DNA from 2 places in the Arthrobacter sp. AB6 genome. Region 1 is predicted to be linked to the other one. Evidence: riboswitches for the same ligand, from Rfam matches in the RefSeq annotation. Region 1 holds a riboswitch; the other holds the start of a gene.

Region 1 (5,381 bases):
GGCCTTCTTCTCCACCAGGCCGAAGCTGGCGACGTCCCAGAACGCCGTGGAACCACCCACGCCCAGCACCACTTCATAGCCTTCCGGGGCGCGGAAGAACTGGCTCAGGCCTTCGCGTACGGATCCCACCAGGTTCTTGACCGGGGCCTGCCGGTGGGACGTTCCCAGGATGGTCTTTGATGCGGCGGACAAAGCATCGATCTGCTCCTGCCGGACTTTGGAAGGACCGGCGCCGAACCGCCCGTCCTTAGGGAGGAGGTCGGCGGGAATAGTGATGCTGTTTTCGCTCACAGGTGCTCCAATTTCGGCGTGGACGGGGTGTTGGTCCGGACGGATGTAGGTGGCAGGCAGTCGCGGCGGCTGTCACTCGGGCCCTCCTTCATTCTGCCTGAACAGCTGTTTCAGCGGGAACCTGGACCGTCATAGTCCAGACACTGAGACAGCGCCCTGTCCACGACGTCAACTATTAGGACAAATTCAAAATAGGCTAAGCTTTCCAACGGACCACGCTGCACGAGAAGGCGGTACGGTGGGACAACGCAAGGTACTGCGCTCGAGGAGCTGAGCTGGATGACGGATCTGATCGACACTACGGAGATGTACCTTCGGACCATCTTGGAGCTTGAGGAAGAAAACATCGTTGCCCTCCGCGCCCGGATCGCGGAGCGGCTGCGACACTCAGGGCCCACAGTTTCGCAGACCATCGGCAGGATGGAACGGGACGGCCTGGTGGTTGTCTCCGGAGACCGGCACCTTGAACTTACGGAGGTGGGCCGGAAGCGCGCCACCGAAGTCATGCGGAAGCACAGGTTGGCGGAGCGGCTCCTGGCTGATGTCATCGGGCTGGACTGGGCCTACGTCCATGACGAAGCCTGCCGCTGGGAGCACGTCATGAGCGAACGGGTGGAACGGCGCATTTACGAAATGCTGAACCATCCCACCGAGTCCCCGTACGGCAACCCCATCCCGGGATTGGCGGCCCTCGGGGGCCAGGCGCAGTCCGCGGCGGATCCGGCAGTCAGCCTGCTTGAGGCCATGAAGACTTACGGCCCGGCATCCGAGGTGACGGTCAGCCGCCTCGCAGAGCCGATCCAGGTGGAACCCGAGCTGCTGGTCCAGCTTGATGAAGGCGGAATCCGGCCCGGTGCGTCGGTATCGCTGGAGCGGGTCGGGGAGTACATCTCGGTCCGCGTCCCGGGCATCGAAGGTGCCTTGGAACTGCCGCCGGAAGTCGCGGCGCACGTCTTCGTGGCCGTACGCTAGGGACTGCTGTGGGCCTCCCGGCTACCCGAATGGGGGCCGGTTACGCAAAGATAACGGAATTGTTACTTTGGGACTTTTGGCCCTATAGTTAAACCCAAGCGTTGATACTAAAGCGTTACCTGATTCGGAGCCGAGCTCTGCCAGCGGATCAGGTGCACGAGTCATTACTGGCAGAGGCGGGGGAACCACAAACGGCAGCCGGGGGACTGCCTTGGGGTGAAGTCCGTCAGCAGCAAGCCTCTTCCAGTGAAGGATCCTCCGGGGATACCTCTGTGCCGAAGCTTGCTTACGGCGGACCGGGTCTTTGAACTCTCTGACCCGAATCCGACAGCTAACTTCGCAGGCTTTCCAGAGAGGAACCCTTCTTGTCCATGCAGACCCCCAGGGGACGCCGCCGCGCGGCGGTACCCTCTTCGACGCCGCGGGTTGTTGAAGTCATCACCACGGAACGCCCCCGCGATCCGCACCGTGATGCACGCCGCCGTCGTGGTCCCTTCCGCCAGGTCACCGAATTTGCCGCAGCGAGCGGGATCGGCCAGAAGGCCGGAATCGCCCTCGCGGCGACAGGCCTGGTGCTGACCGTGACGGTGCCGGCCACCAGCCCCGTGATGGCCACCGACGCTCCCGGTGCTATACCGGTCGCAGCGTCAGCCGCAACCCCGCAGCCCCAGATCTCAGCCGAGGCCGGTGCCCAGATCGACTTCAGCCGTTCTGCCGTCGTCACCCAGGCGGATCCGGACGGCAAGCTCAAGCAGCTTCTGAGTGCCCAGTCCGCCGGCTCTGTGTCACGTGCTGCCTCGGCAGGAAGCCTCGGCGCCCCGCTGGCCACGCTGACCACAGCATCGCCGTTCGGCTACCGTGTCAGTCCGATCACCGGGGGCTCCGGCGACTTCCACCGCGGCCAGGACTACGTGGCCCAGTGCGGCACGTCTGTCCTCGCTGCGGCTACCGGCACGGTGACCTTCGTGGGCTGGCACCAGTTCGGCGGCGGAAACCGTGTTGTGGTGGACCACGGCAACGGTTTGGAAACCACCTACAACCACCTCTCCTCCTTCAATGTGAGGGAGGGGCAGACGGTCTCACGCGGGGAGGTTGTGGCCCTCAGCGGGACCACGGGCGCCTCCACGGGCTGCCACCTCCACTTTGAGGTGCAAGTCAACGGCGAAGTGGTCGATCCGACTGGCTGGCTGTAGCCAAATGACGGTGAACTATCGGATGATCGCGACTTGCCGTGACCTGAATGTGACATTCACCCAAAACTGCTGTACCGTCTAACTCGCGTCAACTTTTCCGAAGTTGACGCTCTTGTGCGGATTGCCTAACTCTGCCACCGCTCAAGGTCCGTTCGCATTTCATCGTCTGGCAGGGGCGGGGGAACCAATTTTGGTCTTGGCTTTGGCTAAGACCTTGGGGTTAAGTCGCAAAACTTCCTTGGAAGCAGCGCGGCCGGGTGACTCCCATCCGAATCCGACAGCTCACCTCGTAGGCATTGGGAGAGGCTACCTTCGTGTCTTCACGCAACAATTCTGCGCGCCACCGTGCGCAAACGGTTCGTACCAACCCCTTGGACACTGTGTCCAAGGCTGTTAGTGCCAATGCCGGGACAGTAGGTCGCCAGGCTGCCGTCATCGCCGCAGCTTCCGGTCTTATCCTCAGCATGGGCCTGCCCGCCAACGCAGCGGACACCACCGCTGGTGTTTCCGCTTCGACCGAGTCCGGTTCTGCGCAGGCTGCCTTGGCAGTCACCGCAGCACCCACGGCCACCGTGTCGTTCGAGCGGCCCGTGGTCAAGACCACCGCCGCCCCGAAGCGGGAGCCGGTGCGGGCACAGTCCACCGCCACCGAAACGGGCGCAGCGTCCACTACTGAATCTGCTGCGGACAAGCTGGCCAAGACTGTCTCTTCCGCCGCCACCTCCGGCATTGCTGCCATCGCCTACACGGGCATTGGCAGCCCCTACGTCTGGGGCGGCACCAGCCCCGTCACCGGGTGGGACTGCTCAGGCTTCACCCAGTGGGTTTATGCCCAGGCCGGCATCAGCATCCCCCGCGTCAACGCCTGGACTGCCATGACCCCCACCTCCACCCCGCAGCCCGGAGACCTGGTCATGCAGAACGGCGGAGCGCACGTCGGCATCTACGTCGGGAACGGCATGATGGTCAGCGCGCTCAACCCCTCCCAGGGCACGCTGCTCCACGCCGTGGCCGCCACCGGCACGTCTTCGTTCTTCACCGTCAGCAAATAGTTCTTGGACCCTCGGGTCCAGGAACTATTTCTTTGCTCCACCACGCTTTCCGCTAACACCACATCCCCGTTCGGGGCGTGCCGGCATACCCCCAAGATGCCGGCGCGTCCGCATCCCTTGGTGCCCACAACGGCCTGAGGAAAACGAAAGAGAGAACTGATGACTACTCGTGCCACCGCACGGCATCGCGCCGAAGTCACCAAAACCAACTCAATCGCCATCATCGCCAAGGCTGTCGGCGAGAACGCCGGTGGCGTAGGCCGCCAGGCCGCGGTCATCGCCGCCGCTTCCGGCCTGGTATTGACCAGCGGCATCGCGGCAAACGCTGCCGACTCCAACGTCCAGCGCGACTCCGCTCCCGCATCCACCCTGGAAGTTGAATCGGCCGTCGAAGCCCCCATCTCCGCGGCTTCCACGATCAACATCACCTTCGAAAAGCCCGCCGTCACCACCACGCCGGCCCCGGTTATCGAAGAACCCGCACCTGTCGAGGTCCAGGAGGCCGAGCCGGCCCCCGTCGCCAAGCCTGCTGCTCCCAAGGTCACCGCCACGGTTTCCACGGCCCCTGCCGCCGCTCCCACTGCTTCCGCCAGCGGCAAGGGTGCAGCCATCCTGTCCGCTGCGTACGCCCAGTTGGGCGTTATGCAGGACTGCACGATGCTGGTCACGAACTCCCTGGCAGCAGTGGGGATCAACTTCCACGACTGGCCTGCAGGCTACCTCTCCCTGGGCCGCACCGTCAGTGCCGCTGAGGCGCAGCCGGGCGACCTGATCTACTACGCAGACGGTGGCGCCGGCATGGCACACATTGCTGTCTACGCAGGCAACGGCCAGGCCGTCCACGGTGGCTACAACGGAAACCAGACGGTGGTCTTCAGCGCCAACGTCGGCTCCGGCCCCGTCTTCATCCGGGTTAACTGAGACGCCACCACCGGCGGTCCAACCAGGACGCAAAGAACCCTTGCCCTCGCGGCAAGGGTTCTTTCCTTTTAATTGCGCGCTGCTCCGGCCGTTCAGCATGCGCCCCTTGACTGGACCGACACGACAGTTCTGGGACAGGGCGATTAGCTGAACACGCGCTTCTGTGTTTACTCTTGTGGTGTCGATCCATAGCCCGGACATGCCGAGGGCAGCCGGCCCTCGTGCCCCTGGACGGGTGCGGCCGTGAAGAGGTACGTGCATGCGCACTCTCGTTCTGAATGCTGGGTATGAGCCCCTGGCGGTGATCACTTTCCGCCGGGCGCTGGTGCTTGTGCTCACGGGCAAGGCCAGCGTGGTTGCCGAAGGCGATGATCCCGTGGTGGGACCGCAGGAAATCCTGGGACGTCCCTCCGTGATTCTCCTGAACCGCTACATCCGTCCGAGGTACAACCAGGCCACCGCTGTCAGCCGCCGCGGGGTGCTCAGACGCGACGGCCACAGATGCGCGTACTGCGGAAAAGCGGCCCACACCATCGACCATGTCCACCCCAAGTCCCGGGGCGGTGAGGACTCCTGGGAGAACCTGGTGGCGGCCTGCCTGCGCTGCAACAACGTCAAGGGCGACCATACGCCGGCTGAAATGGGCTGGAAACTACGTTTCGTCCCGGAGCCACCGCATGGAACCATCTGGCAGATCAAGGAACTTGAGAAACCCACCCCCGCCTGGGATCCGTTCCTGCTGCCGGAGCGCGCCGCCTGACCGGAAACCTTCGGCACGCCGCAACGCCACAGATGGCTAGGCTGGGGGAATGGAACAGAACCGGCTGGACTTCGATGCAGTGATCCTGGCCGGTGGCCGGTCCTCCCGCTTGGGCGGGGTTCCGAAACAGGACCTGGTTTTCCACCATGACACCCTCCTCCAGCGCGCACTGGCCGCTGCAGCAGGTGCTTC
Region 2 (5,381 bases), on a different contig from region 1:
GCGGGAGTACCTTGTGAGTGAGGCCATGCATGCCCTGAACATTCCCACCACGCGGGCCCTTGCCGTCGTAGCCACCGGGCGGCCGGTGCGCCGGGACACGATGCTGCCGGGTGCCGTCCTGGCCCGGGTGGCCAGCAGCCACCTGCGCGTGGGCAGCTTCCAGTACGCCCGGGCCACGGAGAACATGGACCTGCTGCGCCGCTTGGCGGACCACGCCATCAACAGGCACTACCCGGCGGCAGCCCGGTCCGAACACCCCTACCTGGCGCTGTTTGAAGCAGTGGTGGCTGCCCAGGCAGAGCTCGTGGCCAAGTGGATGCTAGTGGGTTTTGTGCACGGGGTCATGAACACGGACAACATGACCATCTCCGGGGAAACCATCGACTACGGGCCCTGCGCATTCATGGACGCGTTTGATCCCGCCGCCGTGTACAGCTCCATCGATGTAGGCGGCCGCTACGCCTACGCGAACCAGCCCGTGGTTGCCGAGTGGAACCTGGCCCGGCTCGCTGAGGCCATGCTGCCGCTCTTCAACGAAGACCAGGAGCAGGCTGTCGGCCCCGCCGTGGAGGCACTCGGCACATTCCGCGGCCGGTACAGTGACGCCTGGTTTGGGGGCATGAAGGCCAAGCTCGGTGTGGCGGCCAGCCCGGAACATGACGAAGCGTCGGACCTCGTGGATGGCGTGATCGGCCTGCTGAAGGACGGACCCGTTGACTACACGCAATTCTTCCGGAGCCTTGGCCAGGCCGCCCGGGGCAACTCCGGGCCTGCCCGCGGTATGGTGCTGGACCTCCGGGCTTTCGATGCCTGGGCTGAACGCTGGGCCGCGCTGAAGCCCGACGCTGAACTCATGGACAGCGTGAACCCCGCGTACATTCCCAGGAACCACCTTGTGGAGGAAGCACTGGCTGCGGCTACCGCGGGTGATCTTGACGCGTTTCACCGGCTCCTCGAGGTTGTCAGGTCCCCGTGCCAGGAGCGCCAGGGGCTGGAACGCTACACGGAGGGACCGCCGGAGGACTTCGGCAAATACCGGACCTTCTGCGGCACATAGCTGTCATTCCAGCGGGAACAGGGGAAGCCCGGAGGACCAGGACCGTTGGGAACGTGGAAGGGGCGGCAGCCGGTAAAACCGGCTGCCGCCCCTTCCGCGGGGTGGGCCCGCCCGCTAAGAGCGGCCTATCCCGTTGCCGCTGGCTAGGCCACGCGGACGAAGGAAGCGCCGCTCAGCCAGCTGATGGAGTGCACGGCAGTCTGGTTGCCGTTCACGCCGCCGCTGACAACCTGGCCGTCACCGGCGTAAACGCCCACGTGGCCGGCGGTGATCACGAGGTCACCGGGAGCAGGGGAGCTTACGGTGGAGCCGTACTGGTAGAACTGGGTGGGAGCCAGGTCGCCCACGGACATGCCAACAGACCGCAAGGCCTTTTCCACCATGGCGGTGCAGTCCTGGATCTGGCCCACCTGGCCATAGGCGTTAGCCAGGATGGCTGCCCCCGTACCCGTGCCGGTGCTGGCGGAGGCGTAGGACAGGTTCATCCCGGTGTTGGCCGGCGTGGTGGCGGCAGCGGTCTGGACAGGTGCCGGTGCCGGCGCGGCGGAGGGAACTGCCGGGGCGTAGCCTGCAGCCGGGATCTGAATCTGGTCGCCCGGGTAGATGACCGCGGAGATCGCCAGGCCGTTGGCAGCCAGGACATCGTTCAGGGCTACGCCGTGGGCGGCCGAGATGGCGCCCAGCGTGTCGCCGGATACAACCGTATGGACGGTGCCCGCGGCCGCGGCGGGGGCTGCAACTGCTGCGGCCGGGGCGGCGGAGGCCTGGACGTTAGCGGTCTCGGTGGTGTCCGGCCCTGTCACACCGGCGTGCGCCGGGGCTCCGACGCCGAAGGCAATGCCGGATGCGGCTGCGACGGCGAGTGCCGGACGGCCCAGGGTCCTGGCCTGGGACTTGGCCGAAACAGCCAGCCCATCCAGGATGATGGAACGGGCCGGAGTTGCGCGGTGACGGGCGGTGGTGGAATTTTTTGACACGGTTGATCGCCTCTCCCATGCCTGCGGGGTGAGCTGTCGGGTTCGGGCTGGAGATGCCCGGCCGGAAGCAACTCCGAACGGAACGGAGGCGCTAGCGACTTAACCCCAAGGCCTCTTGAGAGGCCGTGGAAACTTGGTTCCCCCGTCCCTGCCAGCTGGAAGCGATTGGTTCCCGGATCAGCGGCAGGGCTCGGCAAGCTGAGGGGAATGTCCCGTCTGGGAGGGACACCTGAAGACCATAACCCGCTCCGGCACCAATTGTCACATTTGGGTAACATGCGAGGTTCTCCTCTCGCTTTACGCAAACGATTCGACTCTTTTTCGCCGGGGTGCTGACCTCGGAAGATACCTCCGTCGGGACGGTTGAAGATGGGAAGCGTCACGAAGTCATAAACGGCGAGGTTTGTGCGGGTGTGCACGGCCTCGATTCGGCCTTGACCATTCCGCCGACAATCAGGCTTTCCGTGTTGAAATTCGAGGGCCTGTTTCTGCTGTATAACGATGCAGGCCCCTCATCCTTAAAGTGAAGGTTGAAGCCGGTAAGCTTCCGAGCTATGGCCCGTTTCGCTGCAAATGTCCGCCACCGCCTGCCCGGGATACTGCTGGCCGCTGCCCTCGCCGGCAGTGTGTGGCTGCCTCCGGCCGGGGCGGCCGAAAGCGTTCCGCCTGGCGGCTACCCTTCGTGGGAGGACGTGGAGCGGGCCAAGCTGACCGAGGCCGGCACGGCCAAAGAGATCACGTTGATCGCAGGCCTTTTGGACGGGCTGCAATCGCAGTCGGAGGCCTTGGGCAACGCCGCGGTGGCGTCCGCCGCTGAGTCTGCAGCGGCAGATGCCGCGTTGGCAGCATCCACTGCAAAGGTAGAGTCGCTGGCGGAACGAGCCGGGACGGCCAAGGCCGAACTCATCCGCCACAGGAAGGACATCGGAGCGCTGGCCGCCCAGTCCTACAAAACGGGCGGTACGAACATGGGGTTCTTCGTGGCGTTGGACGCGATCGAGAACAACAACGTCCACGGGCTCAACGTGGTGCACCTGGTGGGCGGCAAAACGGCGGGCCTTGTGGACAAAGCCGCCGCCGCGGGGAAAATCACGGCTTCACTGGCTGATCAGGAGAAATCCGCCCGGACCGAGCGCGAACGGCTGTCCCGCGAGGCGGCGGAAAAGCTTGCAGCGGCCCGATCGGCCCAGGAAGCCATGGCGCGCCAGCTTACGGAAGAACGGCAGCGCAGCCGGGAGCTGACCGGGCAGTTGGCGTCCCTGAAGGGCACGACGGCGGCGGTTGAGGGCGAATTCCGGCGTGGACAGGCGGCACTGGCCGCTTATGAAGCAGCGCAGGAGGCGAAACGGGCCGCGGCCGGGGAGGAAGCCCGACGACGTGCGGCCGCAGCGGCAGCGGCGGCAAAGGTGCAGCCCCCTGCTGTTCCCGCCCCCATGCGTCCGGCTCCCGCCGATCCGGCACCTGAGAATCCTCCAGCCGGCAACCCTGTGCCGGCAAATCCTGCTCCGCCTGTCCCCGCCCCGGCGCCTGCCGCACCGCCCAGCCCGCCCGCCGTCGTCGTTCCCTCTGCTCCTGCGGGTGCGGTCAACGATCCTGCCGGTGCCAAGAGCTACGCCTCGGGCAGGCTGGGGGCCTACGGGTGGGGATCGGACCAGTTCCTCTGCCTCGCCCAGCTTTGGACCAAGGAATCGAACTGGCTGACCACGGCCACCAACCCGTATTCCGGTGCCTACGGCATTCCGCAGGCACTTCCGCCGGGCAAGTATTCCAGCGCGGGCAGCGACTGGCTGACCAACTACCGGACGCAGATCGAGTGGGGCCTTGGCTACATCCGTGAGCGGTATGGCTCACCATGCTCGGCATGGAACCACTCCGTGGCCAGGAATTGGTACTGACACCGCGTTAGGCTTTTCCCATGCCTGATGTGGAAAGGTTCCGCATCCTCCTCGAGGAGGAGCGGAAGCGGAAGCTGGCACTGCTCCCCGCGCTCCGCGCCGACATTGCCTCGGCAAACTCCGCGCGCCAGGATTCGAACGTCGACGACGAACACGATCCGGAGGGTTCCACCATTGCGTTCGAGCTGTCCCAGGCAGCTGCCCTGCTCAAGCAAAGCACCGCCGGCCTTGACCAGGTGGATGCCGCACTGGCCCGGATCGCTGCCGGCACGTACGGCATCTGCGCGGTCTGCGGGGAATCCATAGCGGAGGGAAGGCTGGAGGCCAGGCCCTGGACGCCGTTCTGCATCCGGCACGCGTCCGCTGGACGTGGCCGATGAACGGCGGGCCCGACTATGTGGCAGCGGCCGCGGCGTTCATCGACCGCACCCTGCAGAATGAGGGCGCCTGGTACCGCGCGGACGACGTCGAGTCCCGGCTGGGCGGGGTGCTTGCCTCCTACGGCTCCTCGGTGGGCGCCGTCCGTGGAACGGTCCGGGACGCCCTGAGGAAGTTCAAGGACCTGGACCACGATGCCGTGGTCCTGCTGGCGTCCGGGCTGTGGGCCCAACCGAAACCCGGTGGCAGGCCGGTTTTTGAGCGCCGACAGGCCGCCGTGGTGCTGCTTCAGTCAAGGGCCAGTCTCCTGCTGCACTCGGACCTGACCCGGATCGAGGGCTTCCTTCGTTCCGCGGGAAGCCGCGAGTTGGTGGAGCCCCTGCTGTCCGACGTAGTGTTGCCGCTACTGGCTGGACTGGCAGGACGCGACCGGCAGCGCGCAGGTGTTGTCCTTGCCAGGTGGAGCCAGGACCCGGACGGGCGGCTGCGCAGGGCTGCGGCCTTCATCGAGCAGCAGTCCGGCCCTGAGACCCCGCACAAAGGAGACAGCTATGAACGATCCCTATGACCTGGACCGCTTCGTGTCAGCCCAGGACAGCGGCGCAGGGGAGGGCGGGACCTTCGGACAGGCCTTGGCTGAGCTGCAGCTCGGCAACAAGACCGGCCACTGGATGTGGTTCATCTTCCCGCAGCTCGCCGGCCTGGGGCAAAGCCCCACCTCCCGGAAATACGCCATCACTTCGCTTGCCGAAGCCCGGGCGTACCTCGAGCACGAGGTCCTCGGCCCGCGGCTCCTCGAGTGCGCCCAGGCGCTCACCAACCACGCCGGGCGCACTGCAGAGGACATCCTGGGCGGCATCGATGCCCGGAAGCTGCACTCGTCCATGACCCTGTTCCTCCGCGCCGCGCCCGGCGAAACGGTGTTCAAGACAGTCCTTGCCCAGTTCTTTGACGGCCAGCCGGACGAGGCCACCGACGCGCTGCTCGCGGAGCAGGACCAGGACTGAAAAGCTAAGCATCTTTGCTGTTCCAACACAGGCAGTTATGCGGGCGCCGTCAACCCCGTCCCTTCCA

Evidence for each region. Region 1 has a riboswitch for cyclic di-AMP ahead of Q9R30_RS08580 (M23 family metallopeptidase). Riboswitches for the same ligand answer to the same signal wherever they lie in the genome.
Region 2: it holds a riboswitch for cyclic di-AMP, as region 1 does, so the genes downstream of both, Q9R30_RS01490 (LysM peptidoglycan-binding domain-containing protein) here and Q9R30_RS08580 (M23 family metallopeptidase) in region 1, are expected to answer to the same signal.

What each region holds. Positions count from the first base shown of each region.
Region 1 is NZ_JAUZVL010000008.1:21,431-26,811, forward strand. It holds gene serC (phosphoserine transaminase) at 1-291, opposite strand, end outside; gene Q9R30_RS08575 (metal-dependent transcriptional regulator) at 571-1,263, shown strand; cyclic di-AMP (ydaO/yuaA leader) riboswitch at 1,382-1,624, shown strand; gene Q9R30_RS08580 (M23 family metallopeptidase) at 1,635-2,456, shown strand; cyclic di-AMP (ydaO/yuaA leader) riboswitch at 2,569-2,766, shown strand; gene Q9R30_RS08585 (C40 family peptidase) at 2,837-3,508, shown strand; gene Q9R30_RS08590 (NlpC/P60 family protein) at 3,668-4,429, shown strand; gene Q9R30_RS08595 (HNH endonuclease) at 4,689-5,189, shown strand; gene Q9R30_RS08600 (molybdenum cofactor guanylyltransferase) at 5,239-5,381, shown strand, end outside.
Region 2 is NZ_JAUZVL010000002.1:18,723-24,103, reverse strand. It holds gene Q9R30_RS01495 (protein adenylyltransferase SelO family protein) at 1-1,057, shown strand, start outside; gene Q9R30_RS01490 (LysM peptidoglycan-binding domain-containing protein) at 1,201-2,034, opposite strand; cyclic di-AMP (ydaO/yuaA leader) riboswitch at 2,038-2,236, opposite strand; gene Q9R30_RS01485 (lytic transglycosylase domain-containing protein) at 2,589-3,929, shown strand; gene Q9R30_RS01480 (TraR/DksA C4-type zinc finger protein) at 3,950-4,309, shown strand; gene Q9R30_RS01475 (DNA alkylation repair protein) at 4,306-4,875, shown strand; gene Q9R30_RS01470 (DUF1810 domain-containing protein) at 4,859-5,314, shown strand.